4 regions of the Streptomyces sp. NPDC088707 genome follow, and region 1 is predicted to be linked to each of the others. Evidence: riboswitches for the same ligand, from Rfam matches in the RefSeq annotation. Region 1 holds a riboswitch; each other region holds the start of a gene.
What was found. Region 1 has a riboswitch for cobalamin ahead of metE (5-methyltetrahydropteroyltriglutamate--homocysteine S-methyltransferase). Riboswitches for the same ligand answer to the same signal wherever they lie in the genome.
Positions count from the first base shown of each region.

Region 2: another riboswitch for cobalamin. It lies ahead of ACIP84_RS09665 (energy-coupling factor ABC transporter permease); the one in region 1 lies ahead of metE (5-methyltetrahydropteroyltriglutamate--homocysteine S-methyltransferase).
Region 3: another riboswitch for cobalamin. It lies ahead of ACIP84_RS20970 (ABC transporter substrate-binding protein); the one in region 1 lies ahead of metE (5-methyltetrahydropteroyltriglutamate--homocysteine S-methyltransferase).
Region 4: another riboswitch for cobalamin. It lies ahead of cobN (cobaltochelatase subunit CobN); the one in region 1 lies ahead of metE (5-methyltetrahydropteroyltriglutamate--homocysteine S-methyltransferase).

Region 1 covers NZ_JBIVLV010000002.1:337,554-342,197, forward strand. The annotation lists gene metE (5-methyltetrahydropteroyltriglutamate--homocysteine S-methyltransferase) at 74-2,392, opposite strand; cobalamin riboswitch at 2,555-2,783, opposite strand; gene ACIP84_RS08965 (UBP-type zinc finger domain-containing protein) at 2,893-3,246, opposite strand; gene ACIP84_RS08970 (ATP-binding protein) at 3,243-4,644, opposite strand, start outside.
Region 2 covers NZ_JBIVLV010000002.1:514,550-519,193, reverse strand. The annotation lists gene dhaK (dihydroxyacetone kinase subunit DhaK) at 1-648, shown strand, start outside; gene dhaL (dihydroxyacetone kinase subunit DhaL) at 675-1,310, shown strand; gene ACIP84_RS09670 (PTS-dependent dihydroxyacetone kinase phosphotransferase subunit DhaM) at 1,307-1,804, shown strand; cobalamin riboswitch at 1,950-2,185, shown strand; gene ACIP84_RS09665 (energy-coupling factor ABC transporter permease) at 2,214-2,912, shown strand; gene ACIP84_RS09660 (energy-coupling factor ABC transporter substrate-binding protein) at 2,909-3,343, shown strand; gene cbiQ (cobalt ECF transporter T component CbiQ) at 3,350-4,099, shown strand; gene ACIP84_RS09650 (energy-coupling factor ABC transporter ATP-binding protein) at 4,096-4,644, shown strand, end outside.
Region 3 covers NZ_JBIVLV010000006.1:433,556-438,199, forward strand. The annotation lists gene ACIP84_RS20965 (FecCD family ABC transporter permease) at 1-967, opposite strand, end outside; gene ACIP84_RS20970 (ABC transporter substrate-binding protein) at 964-1,953, opposite strand; cobalamin riboswitch at 1,995-2,129, opposite strand; gene ACIP84_RS20975 (M67 family metallopeptidase) at 2,122-2,550, opposite strand; gene ACIP84_RS20980 (amino acid permease) at 2,674-4,101, opposite strand; gene ACIP84_RS20985 (DUF2017 domain-containing protein) at 4,436-4,644, opposite strand, start outside.
Region 4 covers NZ_JBIVLV010000003.1:278,617-283,260, reverse strand. The annotation lists gene cobJ (precorrin-3B C(17)-methyltransferase) at 1-481, opposite strand, end outside; gene ACIP84_RS12060 (precorrin-8X methylmutase) at 478-1,113, opposite strand; gene ACIP84_RS12055 (cobalamin biosynthesis protein CobG) at 1,128-2,399, opposite strand; cobalamin riboswitch at 2,656-2,814, shown strand; gene cobN (cobaltochelatase subunit CobN) at 2,850-4,644, shown strand, end outside.

The DNA of each region.
Region 1 (4,644 bases):
GCGCCGGGGGGACCTCGGCCCCGGCCCCGGGCCCGGGCCGGGCGCCGTCGGCGTCCGGCCCGGGCCCACGGGATCAGGAGCTCCCGGAGGCCAGTTCGGCGCGCACCTCACGGGCGGCCGCGACCAGGTTCTCCAGGGAGGCGCGGGTCTCGCGCCAGCCACGGGTCTTCAGACCGCAGTCGGGGTTGACCCACAGACGCTCGGCGGGGATGGCCTCAAGTCCCTTGCGCAGCAGGGCGGCGGCTTCCCCGACGCTGGGGACGCGCGGGGAGTGGATGTCCCAGACGCCGGGGCCGGCCTCGCGCGGGTAGCCGTGCGCGGCGAGTTCGTCGGCGACCTGCATGTGGGAGCGGGCCGCCTCCAGGCTGACGACGTCGGCGTCGAGGTCGTCGATGGCCCGGACGATGTCGCCGAACTCGGCGTAGCACATGTGGGTGTGGATCTGGGTGTCCGGCCGCACGCCGCCGGTGGCGAGGCGGAAGGACCCGGTCGCCCAGGCCAGGTAGGCGGCGTGCTCGGCGGCTCGCAGCGGCAGCGTCTCGCGCAGCGCCGGTTCGTCGACCTGGATCACCGAGGTCCCGGCCGCTTCCAGGTCGGTCACCTCGTCGCGCAGGGCGAGGGCCACCTGCCGCGCGGTCTCCCCGAGCGGCTGGTCGTCCCGTACGAAGGACCAGGCGAGCATGGTCACCGGACCGGTCAGCATGCCCTTGACCGGCTTCGAGGTCTGCGCCTGGGCGTACGTCGTCCAGCGCACGGTCATCGGTTCGGGGCGGGAGATGTCCCCGGCCAGGACCGGGGGCCGGACGTAGCGGGTGCCGTACGACTGGACCCAGCCGTGCTCGGTGGCGAGGTAGCCGGTGAGCTGCTCGGCGAAGTACTGCACCATGTCGTTGCGCTCGGGCTCGCCGTGCACCAGGACGTCGATCCCCGTCTTCTCCTGGAAGGAGAGGACCTCGCGGATCTCGTCCTTGATCCGCTCCTCGTAGCCTGCGGCGTCGATCCGGCCGGCCCGCAGGTCGGCCCGTGCGACGCGCAGCTCGCTCGTCTGCGGGAACGAGCCGATGGTCGTCGTCGGCAGCAGCGGAAGGCCGAGCTGGGCCCGCTGGGCCACGCTCCGCACCGCGTACGACTGCGAGCGCCGCCCGTCGGCGTCGGTGACGGCGGCGGCACGGGCCCGTACGGCGGGGTCCCGGGTGAGGGCGGACCCGGAACGGGACGCCAGGTCGGCCCGGTTCGCGGCGAGTTCGGCCGCGATGGCGTCCGTACCCAGGGCGAGCCCGCGCGCCAGGACGGCGATCTCCGCGGTCTTCTGCCGGGCGAAGGCGAGCCAGCGGGCGATCTGCGGATCGATGCCCCGCTCGGCGGCGGCGTCGAGCGGCACGTGCAGGAGGGAGCAGGAGGCGGCGACGTCCACCCGGTCGGCGAGCCCGAGGAGCGTACCGAGGGTTCCGAGGGACTTGCGGTAGTCGTCGATCCAGACGTTGCGTCCATTGACGACGCCCGCCACCAGGCGCTTGCCGGGCAGCCCGCCGACGCCGGCGAGGTCCTCCAGGTTGGCGGCGCCCGATTCCGTGAAGTCGAGGGCGAGCCCTTCGACCGGTGCCTTGGCCAGCACGCCCAGGGCGTCCCCGAGCCGCCCGAAGTAGGAGGCGACGAGCAGCTGGGGACGGTCGGTGGCGCCGCCCAGCGCTCGGTAGGCACGGGCGGCGGCGTCGAGCTCGGCCGGGGTCCGGTCCTGGACCAGCGCCGGCTCGTCCAGCTGCACCCACTCGGCTCCGGCGGCGCGGAGATCGGCGAGCACCTCCGCGTACACCGGCAGCAGCCGGTCCAGCAGGGTCAGCGGCTCGAAGTCCGGGGCCACGCCCCGCGCGGGCTTGGCGAGCAGCAGGTAGGTGACGGGGCCCACGAGCACCGGGCGGGCGGCATGGCCGAGCGCGAGGGCCTCCTTCAGTTCGGCGACCTGCTTGCCGGAGTCGGCGGTGAAGACGGTGTCGGGCCCGAGCTCGGGCACCAGGTAGTGGTAGTTGGTGTCGAACCACTTGGTCATCTCCAGCGGCGCGACGTCCTCGGTGCCGCGGGCCATCGCGAAGTACCCGTCGAGCGCGTCCGCCTCGACGGCCGCACGGTGCCGGTCGGGGATCGCGCCGACCATCACGCTGGTGTCCAGGACGTGGTCGTAGGACGAGAAGTCACCGGTCGGCACCTCGTGGAGGCCGGCCTCGGTCAGCTCCCGCCAGTTCGACCTGCGCAGCTCGGCCGCGGTCTCCCGGAGCGTGCCGGCGTCGACACGGCCCTTCCAGTACCCCTCGACGGCCTTCTTCAGTTCACGGTTCTCCCCCTGGCGGGGGTACCCGTACACGGTGGCTCGTGCTGGCGCGGGCTTCGGTGTCACGGAACTCTCCTTCGCGAGATGTGTCCTGAGCGCCCCGGAGACGGGACGCGGACGCGAAGGAACGGACAGACCGGCGGACCACGACGCGGAAGTGCCGCACGTGCCGCTCGATATGCGCGCCGACCCGCCCACGAGGTCACCGGGATCTCCGCACGCGGAATCGTCCGCGCGCGGGCAACGGGCAGGTCTTCGGACTCGCGGGCACGCTCTCCGGATGCGACCGGAGGGCACCTACTGGCCGTCGCTTCCCAGGACCGTTGTCCGGTCCCAGTGCGTATGACGGCGGTCGTTCCCGCTCACCGCTGCGGGGCAGTCCCGGATTCCCACCGGGTTCCCTCTTACGACGCATCCCGCCTGGCGGACGGGGCGAACCAGCTGCACGGCCACCTTAGGCGGACGAACGCCCACCGCACACCCCTGACCGCATCGCGGAACGCGAAGGCCACACTTCGGCCACCACCGGGTCGGCCGGCGCGCGGACGGACGGGGGCCGGCGGCCCTCAGCGGTGGAGGTGCCGCTGCCAGTCCTGCGGGACGCGGCCGGCCGGTCCGGGGGCCGGCTGGTCGGCGGGGTGGCCGTCCGGCGGGGCGAGTGCGGGTCCCGCGTCGTACAGGTCGTCGGTGGCGTAGTTCCAGAACCAGCTCTCGCCCGGCTCGAAGCTCTGGACGAGGGGATGCCCGGTGGACTTCCAGTGCGCGGTGGCGTGCTGGGCGGGGGAGGAGTCGCAGCAGCCGATGTGGCCGCACTGGGCGCAGCGCCGCAGATGGAACCACCAGCCGCCCACCGAGTCGCAGTCCCCGCAGCCCGGCCCGCTGGGCGGAACGCTCGGGTCGATTCCCTCGATCTCGGTCATGCCTGCTCCTCGGGTGTGTCGGGTGTGTCGGTGGTGACGCCGGTGCGGGCGGGGGAGTCGGATCCGGTCTCCGCCCCGGGATCCGGCTCGGACTCCGCCGCGGGGGCGGTCAGCGGCAGCAGTACCTGGAACCGGGTGTCGCCCGGTACGGACTCGACCTGAAGGCTTCCGTGGTGCTTGCTCACCACGATCCGCCAGGAGATGTCGAGGCCGAGCCCTGTGCCCTCGCCGACCGGCTTTGTCGTGAAGAAGGGGTCGAAGATGCGGCTGCGGATCTCCTCGGGGACGCCGGGGCCCGTGTCGCGGAACTCCACGAGCAGCCGGTCGCCCTCCCGGGCCGTACGGACCGTCAGGGTGCCGTCGCCGCCGTCGCTCCCGATCGCGGACACCGCGTTGTCGATGAGGTTGGTCCACACCTGGTTCAGCTCCGCCGGGTAGGCGGGCACCTCGGGGAGGGAGCGGTCGTAGTCCTTGACGACGCGCACCCGGTCGCCGATCTTGCCGGACAGCATCAGGAGCGTGCTGTCGAGGAGCTCGTGGACGTCGACCTCGCGGTGCGGGGCGCGGTCGAGCTGGGCGTACTGCTTGGCGGCGTCCACCAGATGGGAGATGCGGTTGGTGGAGTCGTCGATCTCGTCCATCAACAGCTCTGTCTCGACGGTGTAGTTGAGCCAGCCGACGGCCCCCGGCAGCACGTCGTCGGCCACCGTCGCCGCCACCTGCTCCAGCCAGTCCGTGTCCAGACCGGCCTGGACGAAGGTGGGCGCGATGCGCCAGCCCTCCGGGATGCCGTGGTCCTCCAGCCAGTCGGCGAGCTCGTCCTCCCGGTCGGACGCCTCCAGCGGGCTCAGCACCGGCGCCTTGGCGACACGCTCCGCGGTGCGTTCCTGAATCTCGATGAGGTCGGCGAGCGCCTCCCTGGAGTACGGGCCCTTGGCGATGACGGACAGCTTGTGCCGCATCTTGCCGACCCGCTCCCGGAGCGCCGCCGTGGCCCGGACGGCTGCCGCGGCCGGGTTGTTGAGTTCGTGGGTGAGTCCCGCGGACAACGAGCCGAGCGCGAGGAGCCGTTCACGCTGTCCGATGGCGCGCTGGGTGTTCTTGGAGCCGAAGAACAGCCCTTCGAGGAGGTGCACCGCCATCGGGAACCACTCGGCCATGATGTCGGCGAACGACTGCGCGGGCATGACGAAGAAGCGGGTGGGCTCCGTCACCCGCATGGAGTTGTTGTACGTCTGGGGCACCCGGTCGCCGAGATACGCCTGCATGGCGCCCGCGTACACCCCGCGCTGCGAGGTGCGGCTCACCTCCACGTCGTCGCCGCCGACCCGGCGGTACAGGACGACGGTTCCCTCGATCATCACGTAGAAGCAGGTGGCCGGGTCGCCCTCGGTGTAG
Region 2 (4,644 bases), 180 kb from region 1:
GCCGCGGAGCTCGCCGAGGACGAGGGCATCCAGGTCGCCAAGGTCCTGGTCGACGACGACGTCGCCGTCACGGACAGCCTCTACACGGCCGGCCGGCGCGGGACCGGCGGCACGCTCTTCGTCGAGAAGATCGCGGGCGCCGCCGCCGAGGAGGGCGCACCCCTGGAGCGGGTGGAGGCGATCGCCCGCCGGGTCAACGAGCGCTGCCGTTCCTTCGGCGTCGCCCTGAGCGCGTGCACGACGCCCGCCAAGGGCAGCCCCACCTTCGACCTCCCCGAGGGGGAACTGGAGTTGGGCATCGGCATCCACGGCGAACCGGGACGCGAGCGGCGTCCGATGATGACCTCCCGCGAGATCGCGGACTTCGCCGTCGACGCCGTCGTGGAGGACCTCCGCCCGTCCGGTCCCGTCATCGCCCTGGTGAACGGGATGGGCGCCACCCCGCTCCTCGAGCTGTACGGGTTCAACGCCGAGGTGCAGCGCGTCCTGGGCGAGCGGAGTGTGCCGGTGGCCAGGACCCTCGTCGGGAACTACGTGACCTCGCTCGACATGGCCGGCTGTTCCGTGACCCTGTGCGAGGTTGACGAGGAGCTCCTGCGCCTCTGGGACGCGCCCGTGGAGACGCCCGCGCTGCGCTGGGGCCGGTGAGACGAGCGAGGGAAGAGGAGACCGACATGACGCAGACCTTCGACGCCGACTTCCTCGTGCGCTGGCTGGCCGCCGTGGCCGAGGCCGTCGACCGGGAGGCGGACCGGCTCACCGAACTCGACTCGGCCATCGGCGACGCCGACCACGGCGCCAATCTCAGGCGCGGCTTCGCCGCCGTGACCGAGACCCTGGCCAAGGACCCGCCGGCAACGCCCGGCGCGGTGCTCACCGCCGCCGGGCGGCATCTGATCTCCACCGTGGGCGGCGCTTCGGGGCCGCTGTACGGCACGCTGCTCCGCCGTACCGGCAAGACGCTCGGCGACGACGAGCGTGTCACCCGCGAGCAGTTGGCGGAGGCGCTCGGCTCCGGCGTGGCCGCCGTGTCCCAGCTGGGCGGCGCGCAGGTGGGCGACAAGACGATGCTCGACGCGCTCGTGCCGGCCGTGGAGGGGCTGCGGGACTCGTTCGGCGCGGCTCGCGCGGCGGCCGAGGAGGGCGCGCTCGCGACCGTACCCCTGCGGGCGCGCAAGGGCAGGGCCAGCTATCTGGGCGAGCGGTCGGTGGGGCACCAGGATCCCGGGGCCACGTCCTCGGCGCTGCTGTTCGCCGCGCTCGACGAGATCGCCCGTACGGAGACCGCGGACGCCGAGGAGACGTCATGAGCAGGGGGAACGGGACCGGCCCGGATGCGGTCGAACCCGGCACCGCCGGTTCCGGTTCCGGCGCCGGATCGGGTGGCGGTGCCGGTGCCGGTTCGGGTGCCGTCGGCATCGTGCTCGTCTCGCACAGCGCCGCCGTCGCGACCGCCGTGGCCGAGCTGGCCCGGGGGCTCGCGGGCGGCGGTGACCTCGCCCCGATCCGTCCGGCCGGCGGGACTCCCGACGGTGGTCTCGGAACGAGTTCCGAGCTGATCTTGGAAGCGGCGAAGGCCGTCGACCGGGGCGCCGGTGTGGCGGTCCTCGTCGATCTGGGAAGCGCGGTGCTCACCGTGAAGGCCCTCCTCGCCGAGGGCGACGAACTGCCCGAGGGTGCCCGGCTCGTCGACGCGCCGTTCGTCGAGGGCACGGTCGCCGCCCTGGTCACGGCGAGCGCCGGCGGGGACCTCGACGCCGTGGCGGCGGCCGCGTCGGAGGCGTACGCCTACCGCAAGGAGTGAGGGCGCGGGACGCTCCTCGCGGCGCTCACGGCGGCGGTCGTCGTGGCGCCCGGTGCCCTCGCGGCCCTCGTGCGCCACGGCAGGAACAGCCAGGCGGCGGGAATCCGGGGGATCCACGGCCCCGCCCACGGGACCCGGCAAGCGCCCACATTGTGATGTACCTGGTCAACGCACTAATGTCGCAGGGCCTTGGTGTACGGGAAACCGGTGCAGTACCGGTGCGGCCCTCGCCACTGTGATCGGGAGGTCCGGCTCCACCCCCGCGGGAAACGCCCTCGGGGAAGCCACTGGACCACGTCGGGAGACCGTCGTGGTGTGGGAAGGCGGAGTCGGGCGGAATGACCGTCAGCCAGGAGACCGGCCAGGGTGCGTTGTCCATCCACGAGGTGCTGGAGAGGGTCTCCCAACCATGCATATAGCCGAGGGGTATCTGCCCCCTGTGCACGCGGCCGCCTGGGGCGTCGCGTCCGCGCCGTTCGTCGTCCACGGGGTCCGCGCGCTGACCCGCGAGGTGCGGTCGAATCCTGAGTCCACCCTGTTGCTCGGCGCCGCCGGCGCCTTCACGTTCGTCCTGTCGGCACTCAAGTTGCCCTCGGTGACCGGTAGCTGCTCGCACCCGACCGGTACAGGTCTGGGCGCCATCCTGTTCCGGCCGCCGATCATGGCGGTCCTGGGGACGATCACCCTGCTCTTCCAGGCCCTGCTGCTCGCCCACGGCGGCCTGACCACGCTCGGCGCGAACGTCTTCTCGATGGCGATCGTCGGACCCTGGGCCGGGTACGGGGCCTTCGTTCTGCTGCGCCGGTTCGGCGCGCCGCTGATGGTCGCCGTCTTCTTCGGCGCGTTCGTCGCCGACCTGTCCACGTACTGCGTGACCAGCGTCCAGCTGGCGCTCGCCTTCCCCGACCCGGGCAGCGGCATCCCCGGCGCACTCGCCAAGTTCGGCGGGATCTTCGCCGTCACGCAGATTCCGCTCGCGGTCAGCGAGGGCCTGCTGACCGTGCTCGTGATGCGCCTGCTCACCCAGTCCAGCAAGGGCGACCTGGTCCGGCTCGGTGTCCTCGCCGGACGCACGTCGGAGCGCCGCGAGGAGGCGACCGCGCGATGAGCCGGAACACGAAGATCAACGCCCTGCTGCTGCTCGTCGTCGCGGCGCTCGCGGTCCTGCCGCTCGCGCTGGGGCTCGGGGACCACAAGGAGGAACCCTTCGCGGGGGCCGACGCGGAGGCCGAGACGGCGATCTCGGAACTCCAGCCCGACTACGAGCCGTGGTTCAGCCCGCTCTACGAGCCGCCCTCCGGTGAGATCGAGTCGGCGCTGTTCGCCCTGCAGGCGGCCCTCGGCGCCGGTGTCCTGGCGTACTACTTCGGCCTGCGGCGTGGCCGCCGACAGGGGGCGGCGCGGGCGGAGACGGCCGGGCCGGCCGATACCGACGCCGATGCCGATGCCGATGCCTCGACTGCGGTCCCGACCGCGAGCGCGACCGCGGACCACGCGGGCGGCTCCGGTGGCGGGTCCGTCGGCGGGCCGGGCGCGTAGCCGCCGATGCTGCCGATCGACGCGGCGGCGCACAGCAGTCGCTGGCGCCGCCGCCATCCCGCCGAGAAGGCGCTTCTCGGCTTCGGTCTCACCCTGTGCGCGGTCGGTCTGCCGCCGTGGCCGGGCGCGGTGCTCGTCGCGGCGGCCACGCTCACGGTGCTGCTCGGTCCGGCCGGTGTGCCGGGCCGGGCGCTGTGGCGCGCGTTCCGGATCCCGCTCGGGTTCTGTGTCACGGGCGCGATTCCGCTGCTCTTCGAGGTGGGCAGCGCCCGGGGGCTCGTGGCCCTCGCGCCGGACGGTCCGACGCACGCGGGCGAGTTGCTGCTGCGGACCGCCTCAGCCTCGCTCGGGGTGCTGCTCTTCGCGTTCACGACGCCGGTGTCCGACGTCCTGCCCCGGCTGGTAGGGGCCGGGGTGCCGGCGCCGGTGGTGGACGTGGCGCTGGTGATGTACCGGATCATCTTCCTGCTGCTCGACGCGATGTCCAAGATCCGGCAGGCGCAGGCGGCCCGGCTCGGGCACACCACGCGGGCCGCGACCTGGCGTTCCCTCGCGGGCCTCGGTGCGACCACCTTCGTCCGGGCCTTCGACCGGGCGCAGCGCCTGCAGTCGGGGCTCGCCGGGCGCGGGTACGACGGGACGCTGCGGGTCCTGGTGCCCGCGTGTGCGCTGTCCCGCCCGTTCCTCGCGGCGACGGGCGCGCTGCTCGCCGGACTCGTCGCCCTCACCCTCGTACTGGAAAGGCTCCTTCCGTGACGTCTCCGACCCCTGTCGTGGAACTGGTGCACGCCGGCTTCGCCTACGAGGACGGGCCCCCGGTCCTGTCCGGCGTGGACTTCGCCGTCGCGGAGGGGCGGGCGGTCGCGCTGCTCGGGCGCAACGGCAGCGGCAAGACGACGCTGCTGCGCCTGCTCAGCGGCGGGCTGCGGTGCGTGAGCGGCTCGCTCCGCCTGGACGGTACGGAGGTGGCGTACGACCGGAAGGGACTGACCCGGCTGCGGACGACCGTGCAGCTGGTGGTGCAGGATCCCGACGACCAGCTGTTCGCCGCGTCGGTGGAGCAGGACGTGTCGTTCGGTCCGATGAACCTGGGACTGCCCGAGGAGGAGGTCCGGCGACGGGTCCGCGAGGCCCTGGAGGCGCTGGACATCACGGCGCTCGCCGACCGGCCGACGCATCTGCTCTCGTACGGGCAGCGCAAGCGGGCGGCGATCGCGGGCGCGGTGGCGATGCGCCCCCGGGTCCTGATCATGGACGAGCCGACGGCCGGTCTCGATCCGCACGGGCAGGAGCGGCTGCTC
Region 3 (4,644 bases), on a different contig from region 1:
GGTGCGGGGCGCCGACGGCGAGCCGGGCGGCGTGCGGGGCCATCAGGCCGACGAAGCCGACGGCTCCGCTGGCGGCGACCATGACGGCGGTGACGAGGGAGGCGAGGACGAAGACGGCGGCGCGGAAGCGGGCGGTGTCCAGGCCGAGGACGGTGGCGCCCTCCTCGCCGACGAGGAGCAGGTCGAGCGGGCGGGCGAGGGTGAGGAGGGCGGCGACGCCGACGGCGAGGACGGCGGCGGGCAGGACCAGGGTGTCCCAGCGGGCGCTGCCGAGGCCTCCGAGGGACCAGTACATGGCCTCCTGGAACTGCTCGGGGCGTCCGGCGACGACCAGGAGCAGGGTGGCGAGGGCGGACAGGATGTAGGAGACGGCGACACCGGCGAGGACGAGCCGGGTGCTGGTCAGGGTGCCGCCGCGGCGGGCGAGCCCGTAGACGAGGACGAGGGCGAGCAGGGCTCCCGCGAAGGCGCCGGCGGGCAGGGCGAGCGTGGTGGTGATGCCGCCCACGAGGCCCGCTCCCCCGCCGGCGACCAGGACGAGGACGGCTCCGGCGGAGGCGCCGGAGGAGATCCCGAGGAGGAAGGGGTCGGCGAGCCGGTTGCGGACGAGGGCCTGGAGGACGGCGCCGACGACGGCGAGCCCGGCGCCGACGACCGCGCCGAGCAGCACCCGGGGCAGCCGTACGTCGAGGACGATCGTGCGGTACGGGGAGGGGTCGGGGGCGCGTCCGGTGAGGGCGTCGAGGACCTGGCCGGGCGGGATGCGGACGGAGCCGAGGGCGAGCGAGGCGAGGGCCGCGGCGGCGAGGGCGACGACGAGTCCGGCGACGACGACCGCGTACCGCAGCGGCCCGCCCCGCGTCCGCGGGGGCGGACCCGATCGCCCGGCGCCGGCCCCTGCCGACGGGGCGGACCGGGCGGGCGGCACGGGCCGCGCGGAGCCCGCGGCGCGGGTCTCCGGGCTCATCGGCCCGGGTGGAGCTGGGCCGCCAGCTTGTCGACGGCCGCGGGGACGCGGACGCCGAGGACGGTGTCGGAGAGCGGCATCACGGCGAACCGGCGGTTCCTGATCGCGGGGACGTCCTTGAGGGCCGGGTCGTCGATCAGCCGCTTCTTCTTCTGTTCGACGGTGGTGGAGCCGTAGTCGTAGATGACGACGACCTCGGGCTTGCGGGCGACGACCTGTTCCCAGGTGGCGTCGCCGAAGGCCTTGTCGAGGTCGGCGAAGACGTTCCGGCCTCCGGCGCGGCTGATGAGCTCGTTGCCGATGCCCTTGCCGCCGGCGGTGAAGGCGGTCTTGTCGCCGCTGTCGTAGACGAAGACGGAGACGGGCGCGGTGCCCTTGAGGCGCTTCTCGGTGGCGGCGACGGTGGTCCGCGCCTCCCGGACCCACTTCTCGGCCCGGTCGGGGACGCCGAACGTCCGGCCGATCTCGTCGACTTCGCGGTAGAGGTCGTCGACGGAGGGCGAACCGGACGGGCAGTACTCGGTGTTGAGCCGGGTGTCGATGCCGGCCCGCTTCAGGTCGTCGCGGCTGCGGCCGTCCTTGCTCGCGAAGGCGGAGGAGTAACCGCCGTAGACGAAGTCGGGGTTCGCGGCGAGCAGGGCCTCCTTGGAGGGGTACTCCTTCGCGAGGACGGGGACGGAGTCGTACGCCTTCTTGTAGGCGGGGAGGATCGCGTCGTCGAGGTAGGCGGTGCCGACGAGGGACTTCTCCAGGCCGAGGGCGAGCATGACCTCGGTGACGTGCTGGTTCATGGTGACCGCACGCTTCGGCGGGGCCTTGAAGGTCGTCTTCACGCCGCAGTTGGAGACGGTGTACGGGAATCCCGGGGCGGTCTTGGCGGCGGGGGTCTCCGTCGCGGGGGCCGAGCAGGCGGCGAGCAGCGGGAGCAGTGCGGCGGCGGACAGCAGGGGCGCCAGGGGCAGCCGGGTGCGGCGGGGCCAGGACATGACGGAACGTGCCTCCTCCGGGGATTTCCACGTCCCCGATCGGTGGTGAGAAGGCGGCAGGTCAGTTCCTGGCTTCCGTCTCCCGGAGGAGGCGGTCACAGTGGCGGGACCGTGCCGGATTCGCACCGGCTTCCTGGGTCCTGCCGCCCGTAGGTCCCCGTCAGTGTCTCAGGCGTCGTACTCCTCGACGACCTTGACCTCTTCCTCGGTCACGACGCCCTCGACGATGGTGAAGGAGCGGAACTGGAAGGGGCCGGCGCCGTCGCTGTCCGCGGTGGAGACGAGGACGTAGTGGGCCTGGGGCTCGTTGGCGTACGAGATGTCCGTGCGGGACGGGTAGGCCTCGGTCGCGGTGTGCGAGTGGTAGACGATGACGGGCTCCTCGTCCCGGTCGTCCATCTCGCGGTAGAGCTTGAGCAGGTCCGCGGAGTCGAACTCGTAGAAGGTGGGCGAGCGGGCCGCGTTGAGCATCGGGATGAACCGCTCGGGGCGGCCGGTGCCGGCCGGGCCCGCGACCACGCCGCAGGCCTCGTCGGGGTGGTCCGCGCGCGAGTGTTTCACGATCTGGTCGTACAGGGCCCGGGTGATGGTCAGCATGCCGACAGGATAAGCCGACGGGCCGTTCCGTACCGGGGAGTGGTACGGAACGGCCCGTATGCCGAGACGATCGTGGTCAGGGCCCTTGGGGGACGGCCCGGGGCGATCGTCCGTGGGGTCCGGTCAGGACCGCTTGGCGAAGGCGGCGCCCTCGGGGTTGCGGGACTTCAGGACCAGGTAGGAGACACCGAGGATGAGGCCCCAGACGGGGGCGGCGTACAGCGAGACCCGGGCGCCCTCGTCGATGCCCATCATCACGATGACCATGCCGATGAAGAGGAGCGCGAACCAGCTGGTGTACGGGGCTCCCGGGGCCTTGAAGGTGGACTCGGGGAGCTCGCCGCGGTTGGCCTTGGCCCGGTAGCGGATCTGGCAGACCAGGATCATGATCCAGGCCCACATGCCGGAGATGGTGGCGAAGGAGACGACGTACTCGAAGGCCTTGCCCGGGGCGACGTAGTTGATCCAGACGCCGACCAGCATCAGCGAGGCCGAGAAGGTCAGGCCGAGCAGCGGGGTGCCGCTCTTGGTGAGCTTGGTGAAGACCTTCGGGCCCTGGCCGTTGAGCGCGAGGTCGCGCAGCATGCGGCCGGTGGAGTACATGCCCGAGTTGCAGGAGGACAGGGCGGCGGTCAGCACCACGAAGTTGACGATGGCGGCGCCGACGCCGAGGCCCATCTTCTCGAAGGCGGCGACGAACGGGGAGACGCCCGGCTGGAACTCGGTCCACGGGACGACCGACAGGATCATGATCAGCGCGCCGACGTAGAAGACGGCGATGCGCCACGGCACGGTGTTGATGGCCTTGGGCAGGACGGTCTTCGGGTCCTTGGACTCGCCGGCGGTGACGCCGACCAGCTCGACCGCGAGGAACGCGAACATGACGATCTGCAGGGTCATCAGCGTGTTGCCGATGCCGGTGGGGAAGAAGCCGCCCTGGTCCCACAGGTGGGTCACGGAGGCGGTGTCGCCGGCGTCGGAGAAGCCGATGGTGAGGATGCCGGCGCAGATCAGGATCATGCCGATGATGGCGGTGACCTTGACCATGGAGAACCAGAACTCCAGCTCACCGAAGAGCTTCACGGAGATCAGGTTGGCGCCGTAGAGGACGAACGTGAAGACCAGCGCGGAGATCCACTGCGGGATGTCCCACCAGTACGTCATATAGGTGGCCGCGGCGGTGACTTCGGTGATGCCGGTGACGACCCAGAAGAGCCAGTACGTCCAGCCGGTCACGAAGCCCCAGAACGGGCCGACGAACTCCCGTGCGTACTCCGCGAAGGAGCCGGACACGGGGCGGTACATGAGGAGCTCGCCGAGGGCGCGCATGATGAAGAAGATGACCAGGCCCGCGATGGCGTACGCGAGGATCAGGCTGGGCCCCGCCTTGGCGATGGCCTTGCCGGCGCCGAGGAAGAGGCCGGTACCGATGGCACCGCCGATCGCGATCATCTGGATCTGCCGGGCGCCGAGGCCACGCTGGTAGCCCTCGCCGCCGTCCACGGCCCCGTCGGTGCCGTCGTGCTGCTTGTCGACCTGCACAGAGGTCATGGTGGTGCGCCTTTCTCCATGCTGATCCGCGCGACTGCGAGTGCGTCTGCCGCGGATCAGATCCTGATCCCCCCGGATGTGGATGGAGTGCCACCGGCGGTCAGCCGGTCGAAGCGCCCTCGGGAACAGGGGTGGCGTCCCCGAGCGGTCGTGAAGATTTATCACGGGCTGACGCGTGATCGAGGGAGTTGCGTGTGGTGCACGCCACAGAAACCGGCAGGCGAAAGGGATTCAAGATGCCAAAGCGGACGCTCTGATAACGCATTCGTTATCCGGATTTGAGCGTCCGCTGAGCGAACACCCCGTCACGGAGGGGTGTCCGGAGGGGGATCGGTCAGGACATCAGGGTCTCGACGAGGGACTCCTGGAGAGCCCCCAGCCAGAGGTACGCCATCACCATCGGCTTGCGCGGGTCGGAGTCCGGCAGCCGGTACAGCTGCTCCCCCTCCTCGTCGGTGACCTCCAGGCGGGTGCCGATGGTCAGCCGGAGGTCGTTGAGCGCGCCGAGCCAGGCACGGGCCTCGTCCGGGGTCAGCTTCAGGA
Region 4 (4,644 bases), on a different contig from region 1:
TGCCGGGGATGATCGTGAGGACCTCCTCCGCCTCGCACAGCGGCTCGCCGAGCCGGGCGGCGGCGGCGGACACCGAGGTGACCCCGGGGATGACGGTCGTGTCGTAGCGGTCCGCGAGGCGCTTGTGCATGTGCTGGTACGAGCCGTAGAACAGCGGGTCGCCCTCGGCGAGGACGGCCACGGTGCGGCCGGCGTCGAGGTGCGCGGCGAGGCGGGCCGCGGCCTCCTCGTAGAAGTCGTTCAGAGCGCCCCGGTAGCCGCCCGGGTGGTCCGTGGTCTCCACCGTGAGCGGGTACATCAGCCGCTCCTCGATGTGGTCCTCACGGAGGTGCTCCGCGGCGATCGAGCGCGCGATGGACCGGCCGTGGCGGGCCGAGTGGTACGCGATCACGTCGGCGGCGGCGATGGCCTTCACGGCGGCCACCGTCATCAGGTTCGGGTCGCCGGGGCCGAGCCCCACGCCGTACAGCTTGCCGGTCACTTCTGAATCTCCGCTTCGTGGGCGATCGCGTTGATCGCGGCGGCCGTCATGGCGCTGCCGCCGCGCCGGCCCCGTACGACGAGGTAGTCGAGGCCCAGGTCCTGCGCGGCCAGGGCGTCCTTGGACTCGGCGGCGCCGATGAAGCCGACCGGTATGCCGAGGACGGCGGCGGGCCTTCCGGCCCCCTCCGCGACCATCTGCAGGAGGTGGAAGAGGGCGGTCGGTGCGTTGCCGATGGCGACGACGGAGCCTTCGAGGCGGTCCCGCCACAGTTCGAGGGCGGCGGCGGAGCGGGTGGTGCCGAGTTCGGCGGCGAGGGCCGGCACGGACGGGTCCGAGAGGGTGCAGATCACCTCGTTGTCGGCGGGCAGCCGGCGCCGGGTGACACCGCTCGCGACCATCTGCGCGTCGCAGAGGATCGGTGCTCCGGCCTTGAGGGCGGCGCGGGCGTTCGTGACGACCCGCGGCGACCAGGCGATGTCGCGTACGAGGTCGGTCATGCCGCAGGCGTGGATCATCCGGACCGCCACCTGGGCGACGTCGGCGGGCAGGCCCGCCAGATCCGCCTCGGCGCGGATCGTGGCAAAGGACTGGCGGTAGATCTCCGCCCCGTCCTTCTCGTAGTCGAACATCCTGTTGTTCTCGCTCATCTCGTCGTGCGGGCCGCGGTCACGGCTTCGGGCAGGGCGGTACGGGGGGTGGGGACGCCGTCCACCAGGTAGTCGCCGCCGGCGGTGGCGAGGACGTCGGTCCAGGCGCCGTGCGGGTGACCGCAGCGACGCTCGCACCCGGAGAAGTGCACGGGGAGGACGGGGGCGGCGGTCGTGCTGCTGCTGACGGGGCCGGGGTGGCCGGGGCGCCCCGGGTGTCCCGGGTGTCCGGGGACGGCGTCGGCGCGGACGTCGGCGAGGGACTTCGCGCAGCCGGGCCGCCCGGTGCAGGCGGTGACACCGGCCCAGGGGGAGTCGGGACGGGTGATGAGCCCGGCCGCGTCGAGGGCGGGCAGCCGGTCGGCGCCGACCCCGGCCACGACGACCCCGCGCCAGGGTGTGAGCCGGACCTCCTCGGCGGGGAGCAGGGCCCGGAGCTGGGCGGCGGTGAGCCGGCCGAGCGGGGCGAGCACGGAGAGGGCGGCGGGCCCGAGGACGCCGGGGGAGAGGGGACGGCCCCGGGGGAGTTCCGGCGCGGGCACGGGCCGGGCCGTCACCCCCGATTCCAGCGGGTCCACCGGGTACGCCTCGGGGAGTTCCCGGACCCGCCAGGCCCCGGTTCCGGCCTTCCGCGCGGCGGCCAGGAACCCGCCCGCCACCGCGAGGGCCGCGGTGGGCGCGTCGGAGCTCGCGAGCCGGACGGCTCGCCCGCCGACGTGCAGCTCCGCCTCTCCGCCTCCCACTGCGACCAAGGTCACATCCCCGCCGAGCCCGGCGACATCGCCGCGTCCGTCGTCGAGGACGAAGAGGAACCGGCCGGAAAGGGCCGCCGCCCAGGGCGCGGAACGCAGGAGGGTGTCCAGCTCGCGGACCCACAACTGCACGTCGGCGGCGCCGAGTCCGTCGAGGCCCGAGGCCGGGGAGGCGACGATGTTGCGGACGCGTTCGTGGGTGGGGGAGGGCAGCAGGCCCGCCGCGTCGAGGAGTGCCGCCAGCTCGGCCCCGCAGTCGTCGGCGAGGCCGCGCAGCTCGGCGTTGCCGCGCGAGGTGATGCTGAGCCGTCCGTCGCCCAGGGTCTCCGCTGCGTCCGCCAGCGTCTCGACCTGACGGGACGTCAAACGGCCTCCGGGCAGGCGGAGTCGGGCGAGACGGCCGTCGTCGGCGGAGTGCAGGCGCAGCGCCCCGGGGCACGCGTCGCCACGGTCCCGTATGCGAGGTTCGCCCGGGTCGGGCGTCGGGGGCGGGGTGGGCGGCATGGCGGCGAGCATACCGACGGGTCGCCGGGCGGCCACCGGGCGCGATCCGGCCGCCACGGGGCCCTCCCTTCGGCCGTGGGCCGGCCGGCGCGGTGGGCGGCGGAGGCCGGAGCCCGGTCCGGCCGCGGTCGGAACGGGGGCTCCGTCCGCACGGTGAACGGCAGCGTGAACCGCACGGTGATCCGCGGTGTGAACCGCACGGTGGACCGCAGCGTGATCCGCAGTGTGATCCGGCCGACTCCGCCACCCGACCCGGCCCGTCGACCGCACGATCTACTATGCAGACGGCATGGGGTCCCAGGACCCCGGGGAGGAAGCCCGGTGAGAATCCGGCGCGGTCCCGCCACTGTGAGCCGGCCCGGGCTGTGCGTCTGCACGCCCCCGGGACGGTGAGTCAGGAACTCCCGCCGTCCATACGACCACCCGGGGCGCGGACAACCCCGAGGAAGGCCTGCGCTCGCCATGCTTCTGCTGCTGTCGCACTCCGACACCGACCTGCTCAGCGCCCGCGCGGCCGGCGGCCCGGTGGAGTACCGCTTCGCCAACCCCGCCCGTCTCCCCCTGGCCGAGCTGAACGGCCTCCTGGCCGAGGCCGAGCTCGTCGTCGTACGGCTCCTCGGCGGCCTCCGTTCCTGGGAGGAGGGCCTCGACGCGGTGCGCGCGGCCGGAAAGCCGGTGGTCGTCCTCAGCGGTGAACAGGCCCCCGACGCCCAGCTGATGGAGGCGTCCACCGTCCCCGTCGGCGTCGCCACCGAGGCGCACGCCTACCTGGCCCACGGCGGCCCGGCGAACCTGGAGCAGCTGGCCCGCTTCCTCTCCGACACCGTCCTGCTCACCGGGCACGGCTTCGAGTCCCCCGCGGCCGCCCCCACCTGGGGCCCCCTGGAGCGCGCCGCCCGCACGACGACCGGCCCGACCGTCGCCGTGCTCTACTACCGCGCCCACCACATGAGCGGGAACACCGCCTTCGTCGACGCGCTCTGCGAGGCTGTCGAGGACGCCGGCGCCCAGGCCCTCCCCCTGTACGTCGCCTCCCTGCGCGCCCCCGAGCCGGAGCTGCTCGACCGGCTCCGCACCGCCGACGCGATCGTCACCACCGTCCTCGCGGCGGGCGGCACCAAGCCCGCCGAGGCGCAGGCCGGCGGCGACGAGGAGGCCTGGGACGCGGGCGCGCTGGCCGCGCTCGACGTGCCGATCCTGCAGGCCCTCTGCCTGACCGGTTCGCGCGCCGCCTGGGAGGAGAACGACGAGGGTCTCTCCCCGCTGGACGCCGCGAGCCAGGTCGCCGTCCCCGAGTTCGACGGCCGGCTCATCACCGTGCCGTTCTCCTTCAAGGAGATCGACGAGGACGGGCTGCCCGCGTACGTCGCCGACACCGAGCGCGCCGCCCGCGTCGCCGGGATCGCCGTACGGCACGCCCGCCTCCGGCACATCCCGAACGCCGAGAAGAGGCTGGCGCTCGTCCTCTCCGCGTACCCGACGAAGCACTCCCGCATCGGCAACGCCGTCGGCCTCGACACCCCCGCCTCCGCCGTCTCGCTGCTGCGCCGCCTCCGCGCGGAGGGGTACGACTTCGGGCCCGTCGAGGAGCTGCCCGGCCTGGTCTCCGGCGACGGCGACGAGCTGATCTACGCCCTCATCGAGGCCGGCGGCCACGACCAGGACTGGCTGACGGAGGAGCAGCTCGCCAAGAACCCGGTCCGCATCCCGGCCGCCGACTACAAGCGCTGGTACGCGACCCTCCCGGAGGAGCTGCGGACCCACGTCGAGGAGCACTGGGGCCCGGCGCCCGGCGAGATGTTCCTGGACCGGTCGCGCAACCCCGAGGGGGACATCGTCCTCGCGGCCCTCCGCCGAGGGAACCTGCTGATCCTCATCCAGCCGCCGCGTGGCTTCGGCGAGAACCCGATCGCGATCTACCACGACCCCGATCTCCCGCCGTCCCACCACTACCTGGCCGCCTACCGCTGGATCGCCGCCCGCGCCGAGGACGGCGGCTTCGGTGCCGACGCCATGGTGCACCTGGGCAAGCACGGCAACCTGGAGTGGCTGCCCGGCAAGAACGCCGGCCTGTCTGCCGCCTGCGGCCCCGACGCGGCCCTCGGCGACATCCCGCTGATCTACCCGTTCCTGGTCAACGACCCGGGCGAGGGCACCCAGGCCAAGCGCCGTGTGCACGCCACGCTCGTCGACCACCTGGTGCCGCCGATGGCCCGCGCCGACTCGTACGGCGACATCGCGCGCCTGGAGCAGCTGC